DNA from 3 places in the Streptomyces sp. NPDC059256 genome. Region 1 is predicted to be linked to each of the others. Evidence: riboswitches for the same ligand, from Rfam matches in the RefSeq annotation. Region 1 holds a riboswitch; each other region holds the start of a gene.

Region 1 (9,828 bases):
GCTGGTGCCCGGCGCACACAAGGTGCCCAACACCAACATCTACCGCGCCCCGATCTACGGCGACGACCCCGAGGCGTTCGGCCGCTGGGCCGCCGACCAGATCGAGCAGGAGATCCTCTTCGAGGGCGCCGACACCGTGGCCGCGGTGTTCCTGGAGCCCGTGCAGAACGCGGGCGGATGCTTCCCGCCCCCGCCCGGCTACTTCCAGCGGGTGCGCGAGATCTGCGACCAGTACGACGTGCTGCTCGTATCGGACGAGGTCATCTGTGCCTTCGGCCGCCTCGGCACCACCTTCGCCTGTGACAAGTTCGGCTACATCCCGGACATGATCACCTGCGCCAAGGGCATGACCTCGGGCTACTCCCCGATCGGCGCCTGCATCATCTCGGACAAGATCGCCGAGCCGTTCTACAAGGGTGACAACACCTTCCTGCACGGCTACACCTTCGGCGGCCACCCGGTCTCCGCGGCCGTCGGCATCGCCAACCTCGACATCTTCGAGCGCGAGGGCCTCAACCAGCACGTCCTCGACAACGAGGGCAACTTCAAGGCCACGCTGGAGAAGCTCTACGACCTGCCGATCGTCGGTGACGTACGCGGAAACGGCTTCTTCTACGGCATCGAGCTGGTGAAGGACAAGGCCACCAAGGAGACCTTCACCGACGAGGAGACCGAGCGCGTCCTGTACGGCTTCCTCTCGAAGGCGCTGTACGACAACGGCCTGTACTGCCGGGCCGACGACCGCGGTGACCCGGTCATCCAGCTCGCGCCGCCGCTGATCGCGGACCAGACGACGTTCGACGAGATCGAGCAGGTGCTGCGGACCGTCCTCACCGAGGCGTGGACCAAGCTCTGATCACGACCGCCACGGTCTGATCTCGGCCCCGCAACACGGCCCGGGTACGCCCATCCGAGTGGATGGCGCGCACCCGGGCCGTGTGCTTCCCGGCAGCCCGCATCCGGCTGCCTAGCGTGCGAGTGACCGATCGGCCTGGCTTCGTTCCGCCGTACGAGGGACGACGAATCTGATCAGAACCGAGGTGTACGCCATGGTGGCCCCGCCGGACAACGATGTGATCTGGGCACGCGCCCTCCACCACGCCCACAACGGATCACCCGCGCTCGCCGGTGTCTCGCTCGGGGTGCGCAAGGGGGAGGTCCTCGCCGTGTGCGGGCCCCGCGGCAGCGGAAAGACCACACTGCTGCGCTGTCTGTCCGGGCAGACCCTCGCGGACGAGGGGGAGGTCTGGTTCGACGGCTCCCCCGTCCACACCCTGCCCGCGCTCCAGCGCGAACGACTGCGCCGCGACCACTTCGCCTGGATCGGCCCCGAGCCCGGTCTCGTCCCGGAGCTCACCGCCTGGGAGAACACGGCGCTCCCCCTGCTGCTGCGCGGCACCTCACGCCGCAGCGCCAAGGCGACCGCCCTGGAGTGGCTCGAACGCCTCGACATCGGACATCTCGCCCGGCACCGCCCCCACGCGCTCAACCAGGCACAACGGCAACGCACCACGGCCGCCCGCGCACTGGCGGCCACCCCGGGCGTCCTCTTCGCCGACGAACCCACGGCGTCCCTGCACCGCTCGGACCACGCCCACCTCCTGCGGACGGTGCTGGCAGCCGCCCGCTCCCACCGCGTCACCGTGGTGCTCGCCACCCACGACCCCGAGGTGGCGGCGCTCGCCGACCGGACCGCCGTCCTCGTCGACGGCCGTCGGGTGACCTCGCTGTCCGACACCGCACCGGAAGGCCGGGCCGAGTGCTCGCTCTCCGTCTAGCCCGCGGCGCCCACCCCCTGGTACTCCTGCGGCGACTGCTCGTGGCCGCGGCGTCCGCGGGAGTCGGCTTCCTGCTCTTGTGCGCGCTGACCCATGCGCTGGCGCACCCCGGGGACTCGGCGGCTTCCCTGCTGCGCCTGTCCTGGTGCGCGATCCCGCTCGCCGCCACCGTCCAGTTCGCGGTGGCGGTGGCCCGTACCGACCCCGGTACCCGACCGCGCACCGGACTGTCCGCCATCGGGCTGGGACCGGGGCGGATGGCGTTGCTCTCCGCCTCGTCCACGGCCGTTGCGGGCACCCTCGGCAGCGCGGTCGCCCTCCTGCTCTTCCTCCATCTACGGGGTGATCTCACCGGTCTGCCCCTCGACGGTGCCGCAGCCGAGTTGCTCGCCGCCGAGCAGCCGTTGCCCTTCGCGGCCACCCTGACCCTCCTGACGCTCGCCCCGCTGGGCGCCACGGCCGCGGCGGCGCTCGCCCTGCGTCCGCGCGAGGACGACCCTGCGCCCGACGCCCGCCCGGCACCTCCGTCCGCGCCGGGCGGACTGCCCTGGGGGTGCACCCTGACGGCGGTGGGCCTCGCGGTCGGAACGTACGCGGCCCACACGGACGGCGGCGCATCGGTCCAACTGCCCGGAGAGCTCGACAGCAACCCGGTGGGGGTCCTCGTCGGCTGGGCGCTGACCGCCGTGGGCCTGGCGATCGCCGGCCCGGCGCTGACCCACTTCTGCGGGCGGCTGCTGCAAACCTTCCGACCGAGTGCGGTACGACTGCTCGCGGGCCGGGTCCTGATGGCGGAGTCACATCGGATCGGACGCCCCCTGGGAGTGGTGTGCGCCGTGGCATCGGCGGTGATCGCGGCCTGGACACTCGCGGGTGAGGGGCCACGGCCCTTCGGCCCCCTGACCGGTCTCGGGGCCGCACTGGTGATCGCCTGTACATCGGCGACGCTGCTGATCGCCGCCGTCGACGTGCGTCGCACCCGTACCGAGACCATGGGCGAACTGCGGGGGCTGGGGGCTCCGGCAGGCTCCCTGCGCCTGGCCGCCGCACTGCGGGTGGCGGCCCTCCTGCTGGTCTTCGCTCCCCTGACGTGGGCGGTGGCGACGCTCGCCGCAGCCCCGCTGACGGGCTGACGGGCTGTTTCAGGGCTGTTCAGGCTGTTCAGGGCTGTTGAGGCAGGGTGCGCCGGGTCGGGCGGTGGTTGCCGGTCGGCCTCGGCGCGGACCGGCGTCGGGAGTCCAAGGCGGCCCCGGGGCCAGGTGCCAGGGCCCGGCATTACCTCAGACGTCATCGACCTTTCGCGACGGCCGCAGCAGGATTTCCGTCGTAGCCGTCCCCCTGGAAGGACCCGACCCACCATGACCACCGCAGCAGCCACCGCACACATCGCGACCCGACCCTCCGGTGCCGACGAGGCGACCGGGGCCGTCGTGTCGGGGTTCCTGGCCCGCCTCCAGGAAGGATCGCCGGAGCGGATCGCCAAACTGTTCGCTCCGGAGGTCGACTGGGTGATCGCAGAGAACCCCGCGGTGCCCTGGATCCGACCGCGACGAACGCGCGCCGATGTCGCCGCTCACTTCCGGGAGTTGACCGAGGGCCAGCAGCCCGATCCGGCGGGCACCTCCGTCGACGCGATCACCGTCACGGGCGACCGGGCGCTGATCAGCGGACGGCTCGCGGGAACGGTCCGGGCGACGGGAAAGACGTTCCGTTCACCGTTCACGCTGGGGCTGACCGTTCACAACGGGTTGATCGTCGGCTATCGCGTGGTGGAGGACGCCCTCGCCATCGCGGAAGCCTGCACGCCGTCACCAGACGCACGACCCCACGCGCCGACCGCGAACTGACGGCCGCTCACGGTCCGCCGAGAGCAACGGAAGCAACGGAAGCACAGCACCTGACGGCACCTCACCCCAGCACCACCACCTCGTCCACCGCGAAGGCGACCCCCACTTCCGCGCCCTCCTCGGGAACGTCCCGTAGCGCCACCTCCGCCTCCAACGGCGGGCCTTCCTCAGGACGCAGCCGCACCGCAACCCGGCTGCCGCGGAACGTCCGACCCTCCACGCGACAGCGCACACCGTCCTCGGGCGCACCGATGCGCACCCCCGCAGGTCGCACCAACAGCCGTTGCTCGCCCTGTGCCGAGCCGTCGGGAACGGGGACCTTCCCCCAGGCCGTACGGGCGACCGTGCCGCTGACCGTGGCGGAGACGACGTTGTCGAAACCGAGGAACCGGGCCACGAACTCATCGGCGGGGCGCTGCCAGACCTCCAGCGGCGCGCCCGTCTGGGCGATGCGCCCCTCGTGCATGACCACCACCCGGTCGGCGAGCGCGAACGCCTCGCCCTGGTCATGGGTGACGGCGAGCACGGTGGTGCCCAGCCGGCCGAAGAGCTCACGCAGTTCGATGACGAGCCGCTCCCGCAGTCCCCGGTCCAACTGTCCAAGGGGTTCGTCGAGCATCAACAGCCGCGGTTCGGGGGCCAGCGCCCTGGCCAGGGCGACCCGCTGCTGCTCACCGCCCGACAAGGAGGAGACGGCCCGCTTCTGGGCGCCCGGCAGACCCACCAGCTCCAGCAACTCGGCGATGCGCCGCTGCTGTTCGGCCTTCGCCGTGCCGTGCATCCGCAGTCCGAAGGCGAGGTTGCCTGCGACATCGCGTTGGGGGAAGAGCTGGTGGTCCTGGAACATCATTCCCACGCCCCGGCGGTGTACGGGGACGCCGCTCTGGTCGACTCCCGACAGCAGCACCCGCCCCGCATCGGCGCGCTGGAGTCCGGCGACCACCCTCAACAGGGTCGACTTTCCGCTCCCGCTGGGGCCGAGAACGCAGACGATCTCATGCTCGACGACGTCCAGACGCACCGCGTCCAGCACGGCCCGCGGGCCGAAGCGGACGGTCACCTCATCGAGGCGCAGCAGCGGTTCGGGCAGGGCCATCAGAACTCTCCGGAGGTGTTGCGGACCCTGGTCCGCTCCAGCAGTAGCAGTGCGGTGGCGCACACGGCCATCAGGATCGTGCTCAGTGCCATGGCCTGGCCGTAGTTCAGTTCACCGGGCCGTCCGATCAGCCGCGCCACCGCGACGGGCAGCGTGGGGTGGTCCGGTCGGGCGATGAAGACGGTGGCGCCGAACTCGCCCAGGGAGACGGCGAAGGCGAATCCGGCGGCGATCAGCACCGCCCGCCGCACCATCGGCAGATCGACTTCCCGCCACACCCGTAGCGGGGAGGCTCCCAGCACCGCAGCCGCCTCCCGCAGCCGTCCGTCGACGGCCCGCAGGACCGGCAGCATCGTCCGTACGACGAAGGGGACCCCGACCAGCGCCTGGGCCAACGGCACCAGGATCCAGGAGGCCCGCAGATCCAGCGGGGGCTCGTCCAAGGTGATCAGGAAGCCGAAGCCGACGGTCACCGCGGAGACACCGAGCGGAAGCATCAACAGCGCGTCGAAGCCGCGGACCAGCCGACCCGCCCGCCGTGTGAGTGCGGCAGCCGCGAGCCCTCCGACCAGCACGGCGATGGCGGTTGCCGCCAGTGCGTACTGGAGCGAGTTCCAGACCGCCTCGATCGGCGGGACGAGGAACGCGGACCCGCTGTCGTCGAGGTCGCCGAGCGCCCGGTAGTAGTCGAATCCATAGCCGCCGGGGGTGTCGAGGGAACGTTCCACCAGTACGGCGAGCGGAGCGAGGAGCAACAGGACGATGGTGGTGAGCACCACGCCGAGCAGGGTCCACTGTCCCGGGCCGCGCGGTGGCCGCGCGGTGCGGGCCGGATCCACCAGCCGCAGGGTGCTCTCCCTGCGGCGCAGGGTCCAGGCGTGCACGGCGAGGACGGCCCCGACCGCCACGAACTGCACCATCGTGAGGACGGCTGCCGTCCTCAGGTCCAGCAGTTGGGCGGTCTGTCGGTAGATCTCCACTTCCAGGGTGGCGTAGGAGGGTCCGCCGAGGATCTGTACGACGCCGAAGGAGGTGAAGGTGAAGAGGAAGACCATCAGGGCAGCGGCTGCCAGGGCGGGGGTCAGGGCGGGCAGGGTCACCTGTCGCCAGGCTGCGATACGACCCGCGCCCAGCACTCGGGCGGCCTCCTCCTGCCGCGGGTCGAGCTGGGCCCAGAGCCCACCGACGGTCCTGACGACGACGGCGTAGTTGAAGAAGACATGGGCGAGCAGGATGGCCCAGACCGTGGCGTCCAGCCGGATGCCCCACAGTTCGTCGAGCGGTCCGCCCCGGCCCACCAGGGCGAGGAACGCGGTGCCCACGACGACCGTCGGCAGCACGAACGGCACGGTCACGGCCGCTCTCAGCAGCCGTTTGCCGGGGAAGTCGAGTCGGGCGAAGACATAGGCCCCGGGCAGGGCGACGAGCAGCGTGAGCGCGGTGGAGGCGAGCGCCTGCCAGGTGGTGAACCAGAGCACTCGCTGGAGGTCGTCACGACCGATGACCTCGCCGATCCGAGCGAACTGCCACATTCCGCCGTCCCTCAGCCCCCGGCCGACGATGGCGGCGACCGGGTAGGCGAAGAAGACGGCGAGGAAGGTGACGGGCAGGGCCATCAGACCGAGCCGCGCGGCGGTTGCCCGCAGTTCGGCCCGACGGCCTGTCCGTGCTACTTCACGACGAGCGAGGACCACGTCTGGACCCACTGCTCCCGGTTCTTGGCGATGGTGTCGGGTGCGACGGTGCCCGGCTTGTCGACGGTCACACCGAACTTGGTGAACAGCTCCGGCAGCTTGGTGTCCTTGACGACCGGGTTGACGAACATGTTCAGCGGCATGTCCTCCTGGAACGTCTTGGAGACCATGAAGTCCAGCAGCGCCTTGCCGCCCGCCTCGTTCTTGGCCCCGTCCAGCAGCCCGGCGAACTCGATCTGGCGGAAACAGGTGCCGGTGGCGACGCCGGTCGGGGCGGTGGTGGGCTGGGGCTTGGAGTAGAGGACCTCCACCGGCGGGCTGGAGGCGTAGGAGACGACGAGCGGGCGATCGGCCTTCGCCTTCTTGCCACCGGCCGAGCCGGAGAACTCCTCGTTGTACGCCTGGTCCCAGCCGTCGACGACCTTGACCCCGTTGGCCTTGAGCTTCTTCCAGTAGCCGGTCCACTGGTCCTCGCCGTACTGGGCGACCGTTCCGAGGAGGAAGCCGAGGCCGGGCGACGAGGTGGCCGCGTTCTCGACGACCAGAAGGTTCTTGTACTCGGGCTTGATCAGATCGTCGAAGGTGGCCGGAGGCGCGAGCTTCTTGTCGGCGAAGAACTTCTTGTCGTAGTTGACGCAGATGTCTCCGGTGTCGACCGGGGTGACACGGTGCTCGCCCTTGTCGAGTTGGACCTCGTCGCTCACCTGGTCCAGGCCCTTGGCCTCGTATCCGGTGAACAGTCCCTTGTCGAGGGCACGGGAGAGCAGCGTGTTGTCGACACCGAAGAAGACGTCGCCCTGGGGGGAGCCCTTGGTGAGGATCTCCTTGTTGAGCGCGGTGCCGGCGTCCCCGCTCTTGAGGATCTTCACCTTGTATCCGGACTGCTTGGTGAAGTCCGCCAGAACGGAGTCGGACACGGCGAAGGAGTCATGGGTGACCAGGGTGACCGTCTTGGACGAGCTGCCCGACCCGCCGTCCTTGGCGTCCCCGTCGCTCCCACAGGCGGCGAGCGTGGTGACGCCCAGCGCCGCGGCCAGCGCGGTGACGGTGACCTTCTTGATGGTGCTCACTGACAATTCCTCCTGGGGGTGGCCAGGAAGAGACGCGGCCCCGCCCGGTCCTCGCGCACGAGGATTCCGGGCAGGGCGCAACAGCTTGAGTGGTGTCCGAACTCCCTACCCAGAATGACCTGGGCGAGGTTCAGAGGGTCTGCGGTCTTCTCAAACCGCACTCTCAGCGCTGTGGCGCTCCCCTGTCGGATATATGCAGATGTACGAGGCACACCCTACAAGGTCCACACCCCTCGGCGGCAGGGGTCCCACGGCCGAGGAAGGATGCCGACGGACGGAGTCGGTGAAAGGAGCCGACGGAGAGCGTGTCCTCCCGCAGGATTGTTCAGCGCTCGGAGGCGGCGAGCTGGCCGCACGCGCCGTCGATCTCCTGCCCCCGGGTGTCCCGGACGGTGACGGGGACCCCGTGTGCGGCGATCGCATTGACGAAGGCCCTCTCGTCCTCGGGCCGCGACGCGGTCCACTTGGAGCCGGGGGTCGGATTCAGCGGGATGAGATTGACATGGACCCGCTTGTTCTTCAGCAGACGCCCCAGGAGGTCACCGCGCCACGCCTGGTCGTTGATGTCCCGGATCAGCGCGTACTCGATGGACACCCGGCGGCCGGACTTCTCGGCGTACTCCCACGCTGCGTCGAGGACCTCGCGGACGTTCCAGCGGGTGTTGACGGGGACGAGGGTGTCGCGCAGTTCGTCATCGGGGGCGTGCAGCGATACCGCGAGGCGGCATTTGAAGCCCTCGTCGGCGAAGCGCAGCATGGCCGGCACCAGGCCGACGGTCGACACGGTGATCCCGCGCTGGGAGATGCCCAGCCCGTCGGGCTCCGGGTCGGTGAGACGGCGGATGGCACCCACGACCCGCTTGTAGTTGGCGAGTGGTTCGCCCATCCCCATGAAAACGATGTTGGACAGCCGTGCGGGACCACCGGGGACTTCCCCGTCGCGCAGGGCGCGCATGCCGTCGACGATCTGGTGGACGATCTCGGCGGTGGACAGATTGCGGTCCAGACCGGCCTGTCCGGTGGCACAGAAGGGACAGTTCATCCCGCAGCCGGCCTGTGACGAGATGCACATGGTCACCCGGTCCGGATAGCGCATCAGGACGGACTCCACCAAGGTCCCGTCGTGCAGCCGCCACAGGGTCTTGCGGGTGGTGTCCTCGTCACAGGAGATGTGTCGCACCACGGACATCAGATCGGGCAGCAGTTCGGCGGCGAGCTTCTCCCGCGCGGCGGCGGGGATGTCGGTCCATTGGGCCGGGTCGTGCGCGTACCGGGCGAAGTAGTGCTGCGAGAGCTGCTTGGCACGGAACGGCTTCTCACCGATGGCCGCGACGGCTTCCTTCCGCTCGGCGGGCGAGAGGTCGGCGAGGTGCCGCGGGGGCTTCTTGGCTCCGCGAGGTGCGACGAAAGTGAGCTCTCCCGGGGCGGGGGCCATGAGCGGTAACTCCTCAGTGAGACGAGACCGGGCAGCCTCCGCTGGGGGCGGAGCCGACGACGGTGTGGTGCCGGTGGACCCTGGGGCCGCGGCGGGGCGCCCCGGGGCTGCGGGGCCGAAAGGGCGCGCCGCTGCTTGAGCGGCACGCCCTTCCAGGGTAACGGGTACGCCGACGACCGCTTCGCCGTCAGAGATCCGACCGCTCCATCCCCCGTTCGGACCGCTCCCGATCGAGGAACGGTCCGGACGACGGAGGCACACGCGCACCGAATACCGGCTGGCCACGGGCCCAGGCCCGCCGTCAGCCGCTGCGGTCGAGGGCAGCCCGTGCGGTCAGCGACAGCGGATATGACCGCCGTCACCGCGAACCGCCCACTGACCCGGCCGCCGGGTGAAACACAGCGGCCACGAGCCGAGGCCGTCGGCGTTGCCGTACGACCCGTCCCGTGGCCTGGGGCGCTCACCGAACCCCAAAAACTCAGCCGCAGCTCAGCCCGAGCCGACGAACAGGACCAGCAGCAGCCACACCACCGGAGCCGTCGGCAACAGGGAATCGAGCCGGTCCATGATCCCGCCGTGCCCCGGCAGGAGCGTGCCCATGTCCTTGATGCCGAGGTCCCTCTTGATCATGGACTCACCGAGATCGCCGAGGGTGGCACTGACCGCGACCGCAAGCCCCAGCAGCAGCCCCTGCCACCAGGCACCGCCGTCGACCAGGAACTGCATACACAGTGCACCGGCCACCATCGCGAAGCCGACCGCGCCCAGCAGGCCCTCGCGGGTCTTGCCGGGGCTGATGCGCGGCGCGAGCTTGTTCTTGCCGAACCGCCAGCCCACGGCGTACGCCCCGGTGTCGCTGACGATGGTGAGCACCAGGAAGGTCAGCACCCGCTTGGCGCCGTCGTCGG
Region 2 (9,828 bases), on a different contig from region 1:
TGCCCCACAGGCGTTTCCCCCGTGCCCGTGGGGCTCGTACTCCCCCGTCCCCCTCCCGTGAACCCCTCTGATCCCCCGTGGGTCCTTGGGCTCTCCGCTCCCCCGCAGACGCGGAGAGCCCAAGGTCGTTCATCGGTGTCGGGCCGGATGTCCCGGAGGAGCCGCGCCGTTCCGCCACCCCGTGTCGGCGGTACCGGCGCCGGCCCCTCCTGCGTGATCACCACTCTTCCCTCCGCAGGATGACGGCCCATCCGTACGGATACTCAAGTCGACGGCTAGGTACCGGTACTCACCGCTGCGCATCCGGCCCCAGCGCCGAGCGGCGGTCCCTGGATACGATCGCGTCCGTGTCCGTACTCCCCCTTGTGTTCACGAGCGGCTGGGCCAGCGGGATCAACGCCTACGCCGTGGTCCTGCTCCTCGGCGTCTTCGGCGCCACCGGACTCACCGACGAAGTGCCCGAATCGCTCCAGCGCACCGATGTGCTGATCGCCGCGGGGGTGCTGTTCCTCTGCGAGGCCGTGGCGGACAAGATTCCTTACGTCGACTCGGTGTGGGACGCGGCCCACACCGTGATCCGCCCGGTCGCCGGGGCGGTCGTAGCGGCGCTGTTGGCCGGTGAGAGCGGCTCGCTCCCGGAACTGGCGGCCGGCGCTGTGGGCGGTTCCACCGCCCTGATGAGCCATCTGGTCAAAGCGGGCACCCGGATGGCGGCCAACACCTCTCCCGAGCCGTTCAGCAATGTCGCCCTGAGCGTGACGGAGGACCTCGGCGTCGCCGGGATCATCACGTTCGCCATGTTCAATCCCGTGGCGGCTGCCGTCATCGCGGCAGTGCTGCTGGTACTGGGCCTCGTCACGGTCGTCCTGCTCGCCAGTAGGATCCGGCGCTTCCTTCGGCGCAGAGCCCAGCGCCGTGAGGAGAGACGTCTGGCGGCGGGCGGCAGACCTTCGGGGTGAACGGCCGGTCCGGCACACCCGGCGGCGGTGTCAGTGGCGGTCGATAGAGTCGGCGGCATGGCACGGATTGCAGTGATCGGCTCGGGAATGGGCGCCATGGCGGCGGCTGCGCGGCTCGCCGTGGCCGGCCATCGGGTGACGGTGTTCGAGCGCTCGGAGACCTACGGCGGAGCCGTGGGATCCGTTCGGCGTGACGGGTTCGTCTTCGACACCGGACCGGGCCTGCTGCACCTCCCGGCCGTATGGCGGGACCTGTTCGTCAAAACCGGCAAGGAACCGCTGGAGCAGTGCGTCGATCTGGTGCAGACCGACCCGGCGAGTCGTCATCTCTTCGCCGACGGTACCGATGTCTCCCTGCCCAACGCGTCCAGGGCCGGAATCGTCTCAGCGCTGGAGGGGGCGCTGGGTTCGGGGGCGGGTGAGCGGTGGGGCGCGTTCCTCGGGCGGGCCCGGGAGGCGTGGGACCGCTCGCGCCGGCCGCTGCTGGAGGAGCCGCTGCGGTCGGACCGGCAGTCGCTGGAGCGTGATCCATATCCCGCGGTGCGCCAGCGCAGACTGCTGCGTTCCCGCCAGGCCGGCACGGTCGCCGAAGTGGGCGCCTGGGAGCTGGGCGATGCCCGACTGGCCGCCCTCTTCGACGCGTACGCCCTCTCCTACGGCCTCGACCCGCGCAGCGCCCCGGCAGGCGCAGCCCTGCTGCCGTACATGGAGCAGACCTTCGGCAGTTGGTATGTGACAGGGGGGCTGCGGGAGTTGGCCCGCGCGGTGTACGAGCGCTGTGTCGCCCGCAGGGTCGAGTTCGTCTTCGGCGCCGAGGTCGCATCGATCGTCGAGCGGGACGGCCGGGCAGCCGGGATCACCCTGGCCGACGGGACCGTCGCAGAGGCGGACTGGGTGGTCGCGGGTGTCGAGAACGCCCGGGACCTGTTCGACCGCCCGCTCCAGCAGGACGACGGGATGTCCGCACAGCCGGTGAACCCGTCCGCCACGGTGCAGCCGGGTAGGTTCACGGTTCTGTTGGCGCTGCGGGGCGCCCGATCGTCGACCGCCCACCGGACGGTGGTGCACTCACCCGACACGCAGGCGGAGGCGGCTGCCGTCTTCAGTGGCCGGGCCGCCGAACACCCCACGGTCACGGTGCTGCGCCCCGACGATCCGCTGACCCGGCCGGACGCCGAGCACGAGGCGATCACCGTGAGCGCCACGGTCGCGCGGCAGGGCGAGCGGCTCGACTGGTCCGACAAGGCGTTGCGCGAGCGCTATGCGGAGCTGCTGATCGACACGGCGGGGCGAGCGACGGGCGGGGCGCGGGAGCTGCGCGAAAGACTGTTGTGGCACGAGGTCCTGACACCGGTCGAGACGGGTGCGTTGACCGCGCCCGCGCTGGCCGGGGCGCAGGGGCGTTGGCTGCACCCGGGGAACAGCACGCTGCTGCCCGGGCTCCTGCTGGTGGGGGGTCATGCCCACCCGGGCGGCGGGCTGGCGCATACGGGGATGTCGGGAGCGCTCGTCGCCGGTCTGATCGTCGAGGGAGCGGACTTCCGCGGGTCCCAGTGACCGCGAGCGGAGCGAACAGCCTCAGTAGCGGTACTGCTGGTCGTTCTGGCCGGAGTCATAGCCGTACTGCACGGGTTCCTCGTGCGGCTGCTCATCGGTGTCGCGCTGCTGCGGGACCCACACGCCTCCCGGAGGGGTGTCCGAGTAGGGCTGCTGGGCGTAGTAGGGGTCCGTCGCGTACGGCTGCTCGTTGCCGAAGCTGTCGTAGCTCTCGTAGGTGCCGTACTGCTGTCCGCCGACGTACGGGTCCGAGTAGGCCGCGTACTGCTGCTGCCCGGTGCCGTAGTCGTACTGCCCGACCGGGTTCTCCTGCTCGGTGGGCTGCTGCTGGGCGTAGTACGGGTCGAAGGCGCTGGCGTATGCGTCCGTGTGGGCTTCAGAGCCTCGGGGATCGCCTGCGGTGGGGCTCTGGTGCTGTTCGTCGTCCTGACGGGCGTTCAGGGCGTCGTAGGCCGCATCGCTGTAGACGCCGTACTGACCGGTCTCGTCGGGCAGGGGCAGCGGCTCGTATATGGCCTGGGGCCCCACGGTGGTCTCCATGGCGGCGAACGCCTGCGCGTTCTCCTCGATGGGCGACACCTCAAGGGCCGGCTCGCGCGGACCGTCGCCACTACCCGCCCGACGGCGACGGCTCGCCCCCGGACCGCCGCCGATGGCCCAGCCGGTGGAGAAGCCCTTGCGGAAGGAGAGCGTCACACAGGTCTGGCCGATGGCGAAGGCGATGGCACCGAGACCGATGACGGCAACGGATGACATCAGTACGCCGATGACCACTCCGAGGAAGCCGCCGAAGGCCAACAGCCGCCAGCGCAGCCGCGCCTTGTACTGCAGCAGTACCTCGCCGAGCAACCACAGCGCGACGACACCGAAAGCGATATAGAGGACCGTCCAGCCCATGCCCGCCCCTCTCCTTCGGCCGCCGCCCCGGCTCAGGACGGGTACGGCCGGTCACGACTGCACGTGCAGTCCGAGATTCTCGTAGATTTCGAGCGTCGCCGTCGAGTTGTTGAGCGTGATGAAGTGCAGACCGGGGACACCCTCGGAAAGCAACTCTGCGCAGAACTCCGTTGCGAACTCGATACCCATGGAGCGTACAGCGGTGGGATCGTCCTTGACGGAGTGGATGCGATCTTTCAGCTCGGACGGGAATGCGGCATTGCTGAGCTGAGCGAATCGTTCGAGCTGCTTGACGCTCGTGACCGGCATGATCTCGGGAATGATGGGGGTGTCGCAGCCTGCCGCGGTGACCCGGTCGCGCAGTCGCAGATAGTCCTGCGGCTGCCAGAACATCTGGGTGATCGCGTAGTCCGCCCCGGCCCGACATTTGGCGATGAAGTGTCGGATGTCCGTATCCCAGTCCTGGGAGCGCGGATGCATCTCGGGGAAGGCGGCGACGCCGACGCAGAAGTCCCCCGACTCCTTGATCAGCTGGACCAGATCGGCCGCGTACTCGACGCCTTCGGGGTGCTTGATCCACTCCGCGGTCGGGTCACCGGGCGGGTCGCCGCGGACCGCGAGGATGTTGCGGATACCGGCGTCCGCGTACTGGCCGATCATGTTGCGCAGTTCCGCGACGGAGTGGTTGACCGCGGTGAGATGGGCCACCGGGGTCAGCGTGGTGTCGGAGGCGATCTGCTCGGTCGCCCGCACCGTCCCGGAGCGGGTGGAACCGCCGGCGCCGTAGGTCACCGAGACGAAGCTGGGAGCCACCGCCTCGATCCTGCGCAGAGCGTTCCAGAGGTTGCGCTCGCCCTTTTCGGTCTTTGGCGCCCAGAACTCGAAGGAGTAGGAGGTCTTGCCTGTGGCGAGCAGTTCGCGCACTGTCAGTGCGCGATCCGTCCTGGTCGATGAGGTTCCGAGGGCCATGCTCGCAGGCTAGCGGGGCCCGGGAAGGCATCCCAACCGGAGTCCATCTATCGGACACACACTGTCCGTAATCGGGCGGTGGAGATCGATATCGGCTGCGCTCAGTGATCGCGCGCCACGATCCGTGCCCTGAGTGCTGCTGCGGCGGCGGCCGGGTCGGCGGCCTCCGTGACGGCCCGGACGACGACCACCCGCTGTGCACCGGCGTCCAGCACCTCCTCGAGGTTCCCCGCGTCGATGCCACCGATGGCGAACCAGGGTCGTTCGGTGGTGAGGGCGGCCGTGTGTCGGACCAGGTCGAGGCCGGGAGCGTGGCGCCCCGGCTTGGTGGGAGTGGGCCAGCACGGTCCGGTGCAGAAGTAGTCCACTCCGGGCTCCACGGCCGCGGCGGTGGCTTCGGCCGCGGAGTGGGTGGAACGCCCGATCAGGGGTGCGGCTCCGATGATGGCGCGGGCCGCGGGTACGGGCAGGTCGCCCTGCCCCAGATGGAGCACGTCCGAGCCGATGGCATGGGCCACGTCGGCGCGGTCGTTCACCGCGAGGAGCTTGCCGTGCCTGCGGCAGGCGTCCGCGAAGATCCGGAGGTGCTCCAACTCCTCCGCCGCCTCCATGCCCTTGTCCCGCAGTTGCACGATGTCCACCCCGGCGGAGAGGACCGCGTCGAGGAAGTCGGGGAGGTCCCCCTGCCGGGTCCTGGCGTCGGTGCACAGATAGAGCCGGGCTCCGGCCAGGGCGCTGCGCAGCGGCTCGGCGTCCGCCACCGCCCGTGTGGACGGTTCGGACGACGGCGCGTGAGTCGCGGACATGCTGATCCCCCCGGAGTTGCTCGGCGGTGTGCGGCCGGACCGTGACACGGTCGACATGGCCGCACACCGCTGGTGCTGTGTCGTTCGCGATGGCGCGACCCGGGCGGGGTGGGCCACCGTGGGTGCAGAGGCGGCGGCGAACTCCGCGGCCTCCCAGGTATGACGGGATGTGTCGGACGCGGCCCGCGGGCTGTCCCGTGGTTCCCGGCGGGCGCTCGACGACAGCCCTAGACGGCGAGTGCCTGCGCTCTGCGCTTCACCTCCGTGCCGCGGTTCTCGCTGAGCGCCTGGGCGGGGGTGCCCGGCAGAGACGGGTCGGGAGTGAAGAGCCACTCCAGCATCTCCGCGTCGGTGAAGCCGTCATCCCTCAGCAGGGTCAGGGTTCCGGCGAGCCCCTTCACCACCTTGTCCTCGCTGATGAAGGCGGCGGGGACGTGGAGCGCCCTGTTCTCCCCGCGGCGCACCGCGATCAGCTGGCCCTCCTTGACCAACTGCCTCACACGGGTCACCTCGACTCCGAGCTTCTCCGCGATGTCGGGGAGGTTGAGCCAGTCAGGCACGAGGGCATCGATCTTTGCGTCAATCTCGGTCACGGGACAAGCCTGCCATCTGGGACTGTCAGCCGGTAGCCGGGCCCCGGTGCTCAAGCGTGGCCATCCGGGGATGTGTCAGGGGAATCGCTGGTCAGCGGCCTGGTACAACGCCCATTTCGATTTACTGGGAAGCGGCCTTCAGAGGGATGGACGGGTCGGCGGCGCGCTCGACGACCAAGGGTGCGCCGCTCTGGATGAGCTTGCGCCCCTGCGCCAGGTCGCGGGGCCGGCCCACGGCGAGCAGGGCGACCAGCGCCCCCCGACGCAGCCAGAGCACCGACCAGCCCGCGGCCTCCGCGTCATCCGTGTTGTCGGGGTGGCCCCGCCACACCGTGGTGTCCGCAGCCGCGTGGTCGCCGGCGTACTGCACGAACCTGCCGAACTGCTCGGACCAGAAGTACGGCACGGGGTCGTAGGTGTGCGGTGGGGTGCCCAGCCCGTCGGCGATCACGTTGGACGCGACCGTCCGGGGTCCCTGGAGCGCGTTGTCCCAGTGGTGGATGAGCAGGCGTCTGCCGTAGCGCGCCGAGGGGAAGGACGCACAGTCGCCCACCGCGTACACGGACGGCAGGGAGGTCCGCAGGTGCTCGTCGGCGACGATGGCGCCGTCCGCTCCGATCTCGATGCCCGAGTCGGACAGCCAGGAGGTGGCGGGCCGGGCCCCGATGCCGACGACGACGGCCCCGGCGGGAATGCGCCGGCCGTCCGCGAGCAGTACCGAGCCGTCTTCGATTCCGGCGACCCGAGCGCCGGTGAGCAGGTGCACTCCGCTCTGGCCGTACCAGGCCGCCATCGGAGCCGCGACCTCGGCGGGCAGCGCACCGACCAGTGGGAGGTCCGCGGCCTCGACCACGGTGACCGCACAACCGGCCGCCCGGGCCGCCGTGGCGAACTCGGCACCGATCCACCCCGCGCCGACGACCACGATGTCGTGCTGCCGGTCGAGGACGGGCCGCAGTCGGGCCGCATCATCGAGGGTGCGCAGCAGATGGACGCCCGGGACGCCCTCGGTGCCCGGCAGTTCGATCGGTTCGGCCCCGGTGGCGATGATCAGGGTGTCGTAGGGGACGGGCCCCGCCTCGGTGTCCAACTCCTTCACGGCGGCGCGCACTCCGGTGACGTCGACGCCCAGGCGGAGTTCGATGTCCAGTGCCTCGAAGTCGACCTCGAAGGCGGAGTCCTCCGCCTTGCCGAGCAGTACGGCCTTGGAGAGGGGCGGTCGGTCGTACGGCTGGTGGGGTTCGGCTCCGATCAGGGTGATGGGGCCGGTGAAGCCCTGCTCGCGCAGTGCGACGGCGGTCTGCACCCCCGCCATGCCCGCACCGACGACCGTCACGCGCTGTCTCTGCTGCTCGCTCACGCCTCCACCCTAAACAGCTGACGTAGCGTCAGGGGAGCGGGGCGACCTCTTCGACCACGCTCGTGCCGCGGCCCTCCTGCGATTCCCACTCCCAGGTCTCGTCCAACCGGATCCGTCCGTCGGGCAACTCGACGACCGAGGAGACGCAGTGACCCGATGAGGTGGTCCCATCGGTCTTGAGCTGGACGTAACGGAAGTCGATCCGATCGCCCTCGCGGGACCCGACCAGGAAGCCCTGGACCACGTCACCGCCCTCGTACTCGGCCCAGATCCGACCCTCCCGCTCGTGGTAGGCGAACCGGGTGCTGGTGCCCACCTGGCCCGGTGCCTGATCCGCGACGGGGGCGAGGACGAGCCCGTCCAGTGACCTTGCCATGCTCCGTACTCCCTCGTTCCTGGGCCCACTCGATCGAACCGGGGGCCGCTGCGGTGCGCGGCCGACACTTAACGCGAGTTGGGGCCGGGGGTTAGGGTGGCCACCGTAAAGCACTCGCGGGAGCCCGGACGCACCGGGCTGAGAGGGAGGCTGACCGGCCTCCGACCGTACGAACCTGATCCGGGTCATGCCGGCGAAGGGAGGAGCTGGCCCACCGTGCCGTACATTCCCCGCACCCGCGCCACCGCGCAGGGCGCGCACGAACCGTCCCGGGGCATCGACGTCCTCGTCATCGGGGGCGGGATCATCGGCCTGGCGACGGCCTGGCGGACCGCACAGCACGGCCTGAACGTCGCCGTCGTCGATCCGACGCCGGGCGGCGGTGCGGCCCAGGTCGCCGCGGGCATGCTCGCGGCCGTCACCGAACTCCACTACGGCGAACAGGCGCTGCTCGCCCTCAATCTGGAATCCGCCCGCCGCTACCCCGACTTCACCGCCGAACTGGAGGAGTGCAGCGGGCAGGAGGTCGGTTACCGACCCTGCGGCACCCTGGCGGTCGCCCTCGACAGCGACGACCGGGCCCATCTACGGGAGCTCCACGCCCTGCAACAGCGCTCCGGGCTGGAATCGCAGTGGCTGTCGGGCCGCGAGTGCCGACGCCTCGAACCGATGCTCGCCCCGGGCGTACGCGGCGGGCTGCGGGTGGACGGCGACCACCAGGTCGACCCGCGGCGGCTCACCTCAGCGCTGGTCACCGCCTGCGAACGGGCCGGGGTGGTCTTCCACCGCCAATGGGCACAGTCCCTCACCGTTCGCGGCGACCGGGCGGTGGGCGTCCGGCTCGCGGACGGTCGGGAGCTCCACGCCGAGCAGGTCGTGCTCGCGGGCGGCAGCTACAGCAGGGACCTGGAAGGCGTGCCGCCGCACGTCCTGCCACCGGTACGGCCGGTCAAGGGGCAGGTCCTGCGGCTGACCGTGCCCGCCGCCTTCGCCCCCTTCCTCTCCCGGACCGTCCGGGCGGTGGTGCGGGGCGGCTCCGTCTATCTGGTGCCCCGACACGATGGCGAACTCGTCGTCGGCGCGACCAGCGAAGAGTTGGGATGGGACACCACGGTCACCGCGGGAGGCGTCTACGAACTGCTGCGGGACGCCCACGAACTGGTGCCCGGCATCACCGAACTCCCCCTGGTCGAGACCCGGGCCGGGCTGCGCCCCGGCACCCCGGACAACGCCCCCCTGTTGGGCCCGACCGCACTGCCCGGCCTGCTGGTCGCCACCGGGCACTACCGCAACGGTGTCCTGCTCACCCCCCTCACCGCCGATGTGATGGCCTCGGCCCTCGTCTGCGGCGTCGTGCCCGACGAGGCGCTCCCCTTCGCCCCGCACCGCTTCTCCTCCCTCGCCCAGGAGCACTCCGCATGAACACTCGGCCCGTGGCGGTGTCCATCAACGGTGAGCGGCACGAGGTGGCCGCCGGAACCACTCTGGACACCCTGGTCGCCCAGCTCACCGCCGCTCCGACGGGCGTCGCGGCGGCGGTGAACGAGACGGTCGTGCCCCGCAGCAGCTGGGGGCTGACCCGGCTCGACGAGGGAGACCGTGTCGAAGTCCTCACCGCCGTCCAGGGAGGCTGACCCATGACCACGCCCAGCTCCCCCGCCTCTCCTGCCTCTCCTACCTCTCTCGCCTCCGCAGCCCCAGGGATCGCTGGAGTCACCGGCTCGGACGATCCGCTCATCATCGCGGACACCTCCTTCGCCTCCCGACTGATCATGGGTACGGGCGGGGCACCCAGCCTTGACACCCTGGAACGCGCCCTCGTGGCCAGCGGCACCGAACTCACCACGGTGGCCATGCGCCGCCTCGATCCCACCGTGCAGGGCTCCGTGCTCTCGGTCCTCCACCAACTGGGCATCCGCGTCCTGCCCAACACGGCGGGCTGCTTCACCGCGGGCGAGGCCGTACTGACCGCGCGGCTCGCCCGGGAGGCCCTGGGCACCGACTGGATCAAGCTGGAGGTGGTCGCCGACGAGCGGACCCTGCTGCCTGATCCGGTCGAACTGCTGGATGCGGCGGAGACCCTGGTCGACGACGGTTTCACCGTGCTGCCCTACACGAATGACGATCCGATCCTGGCCCGGAAGCTGGAGGACGCGGGATGTGCCGCGGTGATGCCCCTCGGGTCGCCGATCGGCTCCGGGCTGGGCATCCGCAATCCGCACAACTTCCAGTTGATCACCGAGCGGGCGCAGGTGCCCGTGATCCTCGACGCGGGCGCGGGCACCGCGTCGGACGCCGCCTTCGCCATGGA
Region 3 (9,828 bases), on a different contig from region 1:
CGCCAGATGCTCCAGTGGCACGGCGAAACGGTCCGCCAACTCGTTCATCAGACCGGTACAGGCCATGTCGGGGTAGCGGTTGAAGCCCTGCGCCGCGGCGATCGCCGTCTCCATCACTCCCGGCAGTGGCGGATAGGGGTTCTCATTGGACGACAGCTTGTAGGCGGCCGGGCCGCCGGCCGCGGCGGGCTTGCCGGGCTTGTAGGTGGGAATGCCGTCCAGCTCGGCGCGCAGCTTGGGACTCGTCTCGCTCACCGCAGGTCCTCCTCGACCGTCCGTCACCGCGGGCAACAGCCCTTCCGTCACCGCGGCGACCACACTCCGGAACCAGCATTTCGGATACTCCGGAACCAATGCTCCTCACCCTATGAGGATTCCGGCCCGGAGCGTATGGGCGGAGTACGGAAATGGGGGGAGCGCTCGCTTCCATGGCGTACGCCGGTGGCTCACTCCGTGGCGCGCATCCCCCGTAGAGGTGAGTTGAGACCTCTTCGAAACATCGACCACCCGCTAGGTCAATAGCGTAAGACACCCGAAACGGCGTAGGCACAACGTGTAACTTCCTTACATTTCAAGGTAGTTGATGCGTTATGATCATGCATAAACGTGCCTGTCAACGACTGAATATGCGACCAGTCCAACCGCCCACGCGAGCCCTACTATCGGGTCGCCATGACAGCAGCAGGGAAGCACCAGGTGAGCCGGACGGACACATCCCGCCGGGGGAGCCGGCAAGGTCGGGCGGGCATCCGAGACGTCGCCGCCGCAGCCGGTGTCTCCATCACGACTGTCTCGGATGCGCTCAACGGAAAAGGGCGACTACCGGACGCCACCCGCAGACATGTCCGAGAGGTCGCCGACCGACTGGGTTATCGCCCATCGGCAGCGGCCCGCACTCTACGCACCGGAAAGTCGGGGCTCATCGGCCTGACGGTGACGACGTACGGGGATGAACCTTTCACCTTCACCGAGTTCGCGTACTTCGCCGAGATGGCGAGAGCCGCCACTTCGGCGGCTCTGGCCCGCGGATACGCCTTGGTGATCCTCCCCGCCACCTCTCGTCACGACGTCTGGTCGAACGTCGCCCTCGACGGCACCGTCGTCATCGATCCATCGGACCACGATCCCGTCGTGACCGAGCTGGTCCGCCAGGGCCTGCCCGTCGTCTCGGACGGACGCCCGGCGGGTACGTTGCCCGTCACCGCCTGGGTGGACAACGACCATGAAGCCGCCGTACTCGACCTACTCGACCATCTGGCGGACGCAGGCGCCCGCCGGATCGGACTTCTGACCGGCACCACCACGGATACGTACACGCGCCTATCCACGACCGCGTACCTGAACTGGTGCGAACGGGTGGGCCAGGATCCCGTCTACGAGTCCTACCCGGCACACGATCCGTGTGCCGGAGCCGTCGCAGCCGATCGGCTGCTCGCCCGACCGGACCGCCCCGACGCCGTGTACGGGCTCTTCGACCCCAACGGCACCGATCTGCTCGCCGCCGCCCGTCGCTACGGACTACGGGTACCCGAAGATCTTCTTCTCGTCTGTTGCAGCGAGTCAACCGTCTACGCCACCACCGAACCACCCATCACCACCCTCTCGCTCAAGCCGCGCAGAATCGGCACAGCAGTCGTCCAACTACTCATCGACGCCATCGAGGGAATCAACGAGGACCGACCGGTCGAGCAGGTAATACCGACCGAACTGATCGTTCGGACCTCCTCGCAGCGCCGCTCCCCCCGGACGACGGTGAGTGCCCCCCGCTCGCCTTCTTCGGAATAGAACTCCTCAATCAGGACGAAACAACCGTCGTGTCAGGGGTGGGGACGGATTCACCACCCCTGGTGCGTCACAGAGCGCGGACCTCATTCCTATGATGGGCGCACGACACCGCGGACCACCCTGACCAGGCTGGGCCGAGAGGTGAACTGCGGCGCGACGGTGGTGGAGGGGTCGATGACTCAGGGGGCCGGTCAGGGACCCGTGGTGCGGACGGCGACATTGCGTGATTTCCGCGTACCACCGTATGCACAGGTGCCCGTACAGTCGCAGCTGGCCGAGGAGCAGGAGCCCCCGTCGGCTCCCCAGCCCACGGCCTCAGAATCCGCACCGCAGATGGAGGCACAGCAGGCTGCCCAGGTTCCTGAGGTGTCCCGAGAGCATGAAACACCCCACGCACCACAGAGTTACCCCATGTCACCGATGCCCCAGGGGTCCACGGCCTCGGAGCAGTCCCCTTCGCCGCACCCGGCTCCCGTCCCACCGCAGCCGTCCACACCGGAGCCCCTGCACCAACAGCCGAGCCGTCTGCCCCCGCACGACACGCACCCCGGGAATGCCATTCCCGAGGACGAAGTGCCCGAGGGCTACACCCCCACCGAGCGCGACCTGCCGGTGATCCGGCGCAGCACCGAGAACGACACGCTCCAGATGCCGACCACCTCGGGCGCCGCGGCCACCTCCGACGGCCTTGGCCCGCTCTACGTCGTCGGCGATGTCCATGGATACCTGGACGAACTGATCGACGCGCTCACCGCCCAAGGGCTGATCGACGGCGACGGGGGCTGGGCCGCGGGCAACGCCCGTCTCTGGTTCCTCGGCGACTTCACCGACCGCGGTCCCGACGGCATCGGCGTCATCGACCTGGTGATGCGGCTCTCCGCCGAGGCCGCAGCGGCCGGCGGCTACTGCAAGGCCCTGATGGGCAACCACGAACTGCTCCTGCTGGGCGCCAAACGCTTCGGCGACACCCCGGTCAACTCGGGCGCGGGCACCGCCACCTTCCAGGCCGCTTGGCTGCTCAACGGCGGGCAGAAGGCCGACATGGACCGGCTCCAGGACGTCCATGTGCAGTGGATGGCCCGGCTCGACGCCGTGGTCGAAGAGGACCGGCATCTGCTGATGCACTCGGACACCACGGCCTACCTCGACTACGGCTCCACCATCGAGGACGTCAACGAAGCCGTTCACGAGATCCTCACCCGCAATGACGCCGACGAGTGCTGGGACCTCTTCCGCAAGCTCACCAAGCGGTTCGCCTTCCGCGACGAGGGAGGCGCCCAAGCCGTCCGAGACCTGCTCGCGGCCTACGGCGGCCAGCGCATCGTGCACGGTCACAGCCCTATTCCCTATCTGCTGGGCGAGGTCGGGAACGAGGACGGGGAAGAGACCGAACGCACGGTCATCGATGGACCCCATGTGTACGCGGACGGGCTCGCCATCGCCATGGACGGCGGAGTCACCATGGCCGGAAAGCTACTGGTCGTCCAACTTCCCCTGCCTGATTAGCAAAGCACGACCCCGATTTATGGAAACCCCCTGTCACGCCGTGCCGTAACCGCTCTACCATCTGCATATCCGTAGCAGGCTCTCCTCCGTTTCCGCCCAACCGTCCGTCAAAAGCGGGCGATTCGGGCCCTACGGAGCATCGGGGGATGCAGATGAAAAGCGCTCCGCACCTGCTGAACGAGGACCGCGCCGAATATGAGCGGGTCCTCGAAGAGGCACTGCGCAATGCGCCGGACCGACCTGATCTCGCTGCCATAGGGCAGCGACTGAATGCAGCACAACTACGCACGATGGCCTTGAACGCGACGGCGTCGATCACTGGCGCCGCCGCAGCCGAGTACGAGCACTATGTGAAGATCCGCGAGGAAACCCGCGCATCCGCAGCGTCGGCGGTCACCCATGATTCCGTACAGGCACCGGACGGGCCGGCCGAGCGGGGGGCGGGACTCGCAGCCGTGATCGGCGCCCTGGCGCCAGTGCTCGCCGGCACGGCAGCAGTGATCTTCCTGTTGATCGGCTACAGCCTCAGAATGCTGGAGCCCGTTCCCACCATCGCCCGCTCGCTGGTGTCCGCCGGCTGGTTCTTCGGTGCGCTCGCCGCCGTCGCCACCCTGGCCGCGGGCATCGGACTGCTGGTGACCGCCCTGCGCAACGGGGCAACACAGGTGCACGCGGTGGAGACACCGGACGAGTTGCCCGACGAGGTGGCCCGTGCCAAGGACGCCTGGCGACACGCCCTGGTGGAGCGCGGCATCCTGCCCTTCCTCCAGGCGGCCCTGAACGACCCGAGCGTCGACCCCGCCGCCACCGCTCCGCCGCGCCCTCTGGGCCGTATCCCCAAGGTGGGATACAGCGGACCGGACTACTCCAGTCCCAGCAAAGGCGCGACCAAGGGGCAGCGCCCCACCTTCACCAGCCCTGACTTCTCCAGCCCTGATTTCGGCGGTCCGGAGCACCAGCCGGACTGACCATCCCGTCCGATGGTCCGTGCGGGATGCCGACCATCGGACGCGGGACCCGTCGTCTCCACGGTCCGGCCGAACGCCGGCGCCGTGGAGACGATTCGGGCCCGGCGGATGAACGCGGTGCGCGCAGGAAGCGTGAGTCCGGGTGTGAAGTGCCGGACAACGTGAGTGCGGGACAACGTGGGTGCGGGACAACATGAGTGCGGGACAACATGAGTGCGGGACAACATGAGTGCGGTACGGCGAATGCCCCATCGGGCCCGCGCCGAGGTGCCCCGACATCGAGACCCCGCCACCCTGCGGGGGCCTTGTCCACCCGCGGCCCCATGGAGCGCCTCACCGGCGATTCGCCCGACCCCGAGCGGGCCGACCCCAGGCCCCCGTACCGACGTGACTCGGCACGGGAGGAAGTCAGCCCGCTGCCCGATCAGTCGGCCATGGGCAGATAGACCCGATTGCCGCTGGCCGCGAACTCCTTCGACTTCTGGAGCATGCCCGCCGAGACCTCCTCGTCGGACTTTTGCGCTTGATCGCCACCGAACTGCTCATTGATGCTGCGACTGATCTTCATCGAGCAGAACTTGGGGCCGCACATGGAACAGAAATGGGCGGTCTTCGCCGGTTCCGCCGGCAGCGTCTCGTCGTGGAACTCCCTTGCGGTATCCGGATCGAGCGCCAAATTGAACTGGTCTTCCCAGCGGAACTCAAAACGCGCATCGGAGAGCGCATCGTCCCATTCCTGGGCACCCGGATGTCCCTTGGCGAGATCGGCGGCGTGCGCTGCGATCTTGTAAGTGATCACACCGGTCTTCACATCGTCACGATTGGGGAGCCCCAGGTGCTCTTTGGGAGTGACGTAACAGAGCATCGCCGTCCCCCACCAAGCGATCATGGCCGCTCCGATGCCGGAGGTGATGTGGTCGTAAGCGGGCGCCACATCGGTGGTGAGCGGGCCGAGCGTGTAGAAGGGGGCCTCCTCGCAGATCTCCTGCTGGAGGTCGATGTTCTCCTTGATCTTGTGCATGGGAACGTGACCGGGGCCCTCGATCATCGTCTGCACGTGCAACCGCTTGGCGATCCGGTTGAGCTCCCCCAGGGTGTGCAACTCGGCGAACTGCGCCTCGTCATTGGCGTCGGCGATCGACCCGGGCCGAAGCCCGTCACCGAGCGAGTAGGTGACGTCATAGGCGGCGAGGATCTCGCACAGTTCCTCGAAGTTCTCGTAGAGGAACGATTCCTTGTGGTGGGCGAGACACCAGGCGGCCATGATCGAGCCGCCACGGGACACGATGCCCGTCTTGCGGCGCGCGGTGAGGGGCACGTACCGCAACAGCACCCCCGCATGGACGGTCATGTAGTCCACGCCCTGCTCGGCCTGCTCGATGACCGTGTCCTTGTAGATCTCCCAGTTCAGCTCCTCGGCCCGGCCGTCCACCTTCTCCAGCGCCTGGTAGAGCGGAACCGTCCCGATCGGGACCGGGGAGTTGCGCAGCACCCACTCACGGGTCGTGTGAATGTTGCGTCCGGTGGACAGGTCCATGACCGTGTCAGCACCCCACCGGGTCGCCCAGGTCATCTTGTCCACCTCCTCCTCGATGGAGGAAGTGACCGCCGAGTTGCCGATGTTGGCGTTGACCTTCACCAGAAATCGCTTGCCGATGATCATCGGCTCGATCTCCGGATGGTTGACGTTGGCGGGCAGCACCGCCCGACCTGCGGCGATCTCCTCCCGTACGACCTCGGGTGAGACGTTCTCGCGGATCGCGACGTACTCCATCTCAGGAGTGATCTCGCCACGGCGCGCATACGCCAGTTGCGTCACCGGCTGTCCGTCGCGCCCTCGACGGGGCTGACGCGGTCGGCCGGGGAAGACCGCGTCGAGATTCCTCAGTCCGCCGCGCGGGGAGGTGTGCTTGAGTCCGTCGTCCTCGGGACGGGCCGGACGGCCCGCGTACTCCTCGGTGTCCCCCCGAGCGATGATCCAGTTCTCCCGCAGCGGCGCCAGCCCACGCCGTACATCGGTGTCGACGACGGGATCGGTGTACGGGCCGGAGGTGTCATACAGCGTCACGTCCTTCCCGTTGGTGAGGTGCACCTGTCGAACGGGCACCCGGAGGTCGGGACGCGAGCCCTCGACGTACCCCTTGTGCCAGCCCGGCTTCCGTCCGGTCGAAGCGGCGGATTCGATGGCGTCGCCCGATTCGGTGGATCCGACCTGGTCGACGGCAGACGTGCGTGCATCCTGAACGGTCATAAGACCTACTCCCTACGCCGGCATTACCCGGTAACAGGTTCGGCGGTCGACGCAGCGGCTTCCGTCACTGCCGTGCTGGCTTAGGCCAGTCGGCTCTACGGAGGTCAGCGCCCTCTCAGCCCGGTGCTCCGAGCTCCCGCGTGTGCAAAGGTGCCACCACGCTAGCGCCCTTTCTGGCGCGCTGAACAGAGGCCCCCTGCCGTTCTTGCGATGATCGGTCGGTGACCTCTTCGCCGTCCGACCCCCAGCAAGGGCCCGATCCCCAGTGGGGACCTGTCTCTCCGGAGTCCCATCGTCCGCCACGGGAGTCGTTGGAGCGCTCGCAGGAGACACCGGACTCTCCCCCAAACTCCGTTCCGCCGCGCCGGCGGCCGATGCCTGTGTGGTCCGAGCCCCAGGGCCAACCTGCGGGCCCCGCAGCCGACTCGGGAAGCGTCCCCGAGCACCCGCCGACCCAGGGCTACGGCGCGGGCCAGCCGCCGTACGCCCCCGGCCCGCAGGGCCACCACGGCCTTCCGGACGCGGCGTTGCGGGACCGGCCCGTCCCGCACGACGCCCGGGGCTACGAGTCCGCTGGGCAGTTCTCCACGCCCGTCCCTTCCGCCGACCCCGGCCACGGCCCCGGGTCCGGGTCCGGCCACGGCCACGGCCATCCTCCGGGCCGTCCCTCTCCTGCCGCCCCGTCCGGTCACTCCCACTCGCACTCGCACAGCCATGGCCCCGCCATGCCCGTTTCACGGCACCTTCGCAAGGTGATCGCCGCGGTGCTGATTCCTTTCGCCACCGCGGTCGTCGTGGGGCTCCTCGTGCTCTGGCCCGGCTCAGCGCCCGGTCATGAACGCACCGGCGTCGGATTCGACCGGCAGACCGAGCAGGGCAAGGTGACGAGCGTGCAGCGGGTCGACTGCAAGGACGTGAACGTCGCCCAGGTGCCGCCGACGGGAGACACCAGCACACCCGAGGGCCGGGAGGCGGTCAACGGCCAGCAGGGCCAGTGCAAGAAGGCGAAGGTCCAGCTCACCACGGGCAAGGACATGGGGCGCGTCTTCACCGAAGTCATCCAGCCCGACGCATCGCGGCAGTTGCAACAGGGCCAGGAAGTGGTGGTCGCGTACGCTCCCGACGCCCCGCGCGACCTCCAGTACGCCGTCATCGACGTGAACCGTGGCTTCCCGATGACCCTGCTCGCCGGAATCTTCGCCCTCGCCGTGGTGCTCGTGGGACGGATGCGTGGGGTGATGGCGCTGATCGCGCTGGTCATCTCCTTCGCCGTACTGACCCTGTTCATCCTGCCCGCCATCTTGGACGGGTCCAATCCGCTGGTCGTCGCGGTGGTCGGGGCCAGTGCGATCATGCTGGTCGCCCTCTATCTGTGCCATGGGCTGACCGCTCGTACCTCGGTCGCCGTTCTGGGCACCCTGATCTCCCTTCTGTTGATCGGTCTGCTCGGCTCGCTCTACATCGGCTGGGCGCATCTGAGCGGCAACACGGACGACAACACCGGTCTGATCCACGGGCTGTACCCGAACATCGATATGAGCGGCCTCCTGCTGGCCGGAGTCATCATCGGCTCGCTCGGAGTGCTCGACGACGTCACGGTGACCCAGACGTCCGCGGTCTGGGAGTTGCACCAGGCAGACCCGCGGATGGGGCCCCGCGCGCTGTATCGCGCCGGCATCCGGATCGGACGCGACCACATCGCCTCCGTGGTCAACACGCTGGTGCTGGCCTACGCGGGCGCGGCGCTGCCCCTCCTGCTGCTCTTCTCGATCGCGCAGAGCAGTGTGGGCACGGTCGCCAACAGCGAACTGGTGGCGGAGGAGATCGTCCGAACCTTGATCGGCTCGATCGGTCTGGTGGCCTCCGTTCCGGTCACCACGGCACTCGCAGCGCTGGTGGTGTCCGCCGACCGCACGGCCGCTGGTGATGAGGCGGAAGCGGGAAGAGGCAGCGGTGCTCCCGGCGGGCTGGGTGCTCCCCGTACGGCCGGGGACGGCACGGCGGAGCCCACCGGGCGGCGCAGCGAGGGCGGACTGCCGGGCAGCGGCGGGGTCTTGACGCGCGGGGGCAAGGGGCGACGCCGCAAGAAGTAGCGTCGGAGCGGGGTGGGCAGCCCCTTCGGCCCTCGCTTGGCCCCGGGGTCCCGGCCTGTGCGGTTCCGGAGTGGAGGAGGCGTCGGGGGAGGCGTCCGGGGAGGCGTTGGGGGGCGTCGGGGGGGACCCCGTCGCCGCCCTCCGCAGGTGACCGCGGCCTCAGCCGGCGTTCTCCTCGGCCAGGATCTCCTGGAGGGCCTTGTCCAGATTCCCTTCGAAGTCTCCGAAGGTTCGTTCCTGCCCCAGCGGCACCAGCTTGTCGGTGCGGTCGAGGAAGGCCACGACCGGTGCAGTACGCACATGGAACAGGGCCCGGTCCGCGCCGACTTGGAGCCGAATGGCGATGTCGGCCAGCTCCTCCGGGCCCGTGGGGCCGATGTGCACATCACCGTCACCGCTGGGCCCCAGCACCCCGTCCAAGAGGAGATCGCGACTGAAGACCCAGGTCACAGGCGCGTCTCCAGGTAGATGGAAGGTCATCCGCAGAGCGTACGGATCGTCCGTCGCATACCGGAGCTCCACCGGAATCCGGAACGACAGCTCCTCGGAGACAAGGAAACTCATCAAGACCTCGGCCTGGACCGACTCGCGCATCGTCTACCCCGCAGTGAATGAAACCCGCTGAAAGCCTGCCGAAAACGGCCAGGAATGATCCCCCTGGCGCTCTTGCCGTAATCGTGCTGCACACGCTAGAGGACTACAAGGAGTGATTTTTCAGATACTGATAGAGAATGCCAGCGCGTCGAGCAGCTCGCCAACTCCGCTGCGTAGTTGTTCGACTGCGGGAAGCAACCTCTCCTGTTGATGGAGGGGTAGAGAAATGGCCATCGCGGCTGCGTTGGACCCGACCATCATGGGGATGGCAGCGCACACCGTGCCCAAGGCGTACTCCTGGCGCTCGACCACCGGTTGCGTACGACCCGTGGCGGCGAGCCGCTCCACGAGTGCGCGGCGATCGGACACGGAGTACCGCGTGACGGGCTGCACGGGATGACGATCGAGGTGGTCCCCGAGCGCGGCGTCGTCGAGTTGGCTCAGTAGGCACTGGCCCACGGCGTGGGCGTGGCCAGTCTCCCGGAAGTTCGCCCACTCCGAGACGGCCGGGGCATGGGGGCTGTCGGCATACGCGACCAAGTCGATCTCGCCCTCGCGGTACAGGGCGAAGTAGACGGGGACGCCCAGCGCGTCCCGCCAGTGGTGGAGGGACTCCTCAAGTCTGCTGCGA

Evidence for each region. A riboswitch is a leader RNA that binds a small molecule or an ion and turns the genes downstream of it on or off. The one in region 1 is predicted to bind thiamine pyrophosphate.
Region 2: another riboswitch for thiamine pyrophosphate. It lies ahead of thiO (glycine oxidase ThiO); the one in region 1 lies ahead of ACFXJL_RS00405 (thiamine ABC transporter substrate binding subunit).
Region 3: another riboswitch for thiamine pyrophosphate. It lies ahead of thiC (phosphomethylpyrimidine synthase ThiC); the one in region 1 lies ahead of ACFXJL_RS00405 (thiamine ABC transporter substrate binding subunit).

What each region holds. Positions count from the first base shown of each region.
Region 1 covers NZ_JBHYZO010000001.1:92,171-101,998, forward strand. The annotation lists gene ACFXJL_RS00375 (aspartate aminotransferase family protein) at 1-856, shown strand, start outside; gene ACFXJL_RS00380 (ATP-binding cassette domain-containing protein) at 1,050-1,778, shown strand; gene ACFXJL_RS00385 (hypothetical protein) at 1,760-2,911, shown strand; gene ACFXJL_RS00390 (nuclear transport factor 2 family protein) at 3,137-3,625, shown strand; gene ACFXJL_RS00395 (ABC transporter ATP-binding protein) at 3,687-4,721, opposite strand; gene ACFXJL_RS00400 (ABC transporter permease) at 4,721-6,415, opposite strand; gene ACFXJL_RS00405 (thiamine ABC transporter substrate binding subunit) at 6,391-7,485, opposite strand; TPP riboswitch at 7,570-7,679, opposite strand; gene rlmN (23S rRNA (adenine(2503)-C(2))-methyltransferase RlmN) at 7,811-8,920, opposite strand; gene ACFXJL_RS00415 (phosphatidate cytidylyltransferase) at 9,410-9,828, opposite strand, start outside.
Region 2 covers NZ_JBHYZO010000005.1:100,472-110,299, reverse strand. The annotation lists gene ACFXJL_RS14435 (DUF4126 domain-containing protein) at 348-959, shown strand; gene ACFXJL_RS14430 (phytoene desaturase family protein) at 1,017-2,516, shown strand; gene ACFXJL_RS14425 (hypothetical protein) at 2,538-3,413, opposite strand; gene metF (methylenetetrahydrofolate reductase [NAD(P)H]) at 3,465-4,382, opposite strand; gene thiE (thiamine phosphate synthase) at 4,484-5,188, opposite strand; gene ACFXJL_RS14410 (hypothetical protein) at 5,187-5,351, shown strand; gene ACFXJL_RS14405 (Rv2175c family DNA-binding protein) at 5,416-5,781, opposite strand; gene ACFXJL_RS14400 (NAD(P)/FAD-dependent oxidoreductase) at 5,903-7,096, opposite strand; gene ACFXJL_RS14395 (hypothetical protein) at 7,170-7,517, opposite strand; TPP riboswitch at 7,624-7,737, shown strand; gene thiO (glycine oxidase ThiO) at 7,743-8,939, shown strand; gene thiS (sulfur carrier protein ThiS) at 8,936-9,151, shown strand; gene ACFXJL_RS14380 (thiazole synthase) at 9,155-9,828, shown strand, end outside.
Region 3 covers NZ_JBHYZO010000002.1:221,089-230,916, forward strand. The annotation lists gene hisC (histidinol-phosphate transaminase) at 1-255, opposite strand, end outside; gene ACFXJL_RS05575 (LacI family DNA-binding transcriptional regulator) at 673-1,785, shown strand; gene ACFXJL_RS05580 (metallophosphoesterase) at 1,960-3,291, shown strand; gene ACFXJL_RS05585 (hypothetical protein) at 3,438-4,259, shown strand; gene thiC (phosphomethylpyrimidine synthase ThiC) at 4,684-6,510, opposite strand; TPP riboswitch at 6,503-6,660, opposite strand; gene ACFXJL_RS05595 (YibE/F family protein) at 6,885-8,603, shown strand; gene ACFXJL_RS05600 (SsgA family sporulation/cell division regulator) at 8,763-9,197, opposite strand; gene ACFXJL_RS05605 (IclR family transcriptional regulator) at 9,318-9,828, opposite strand, start outside.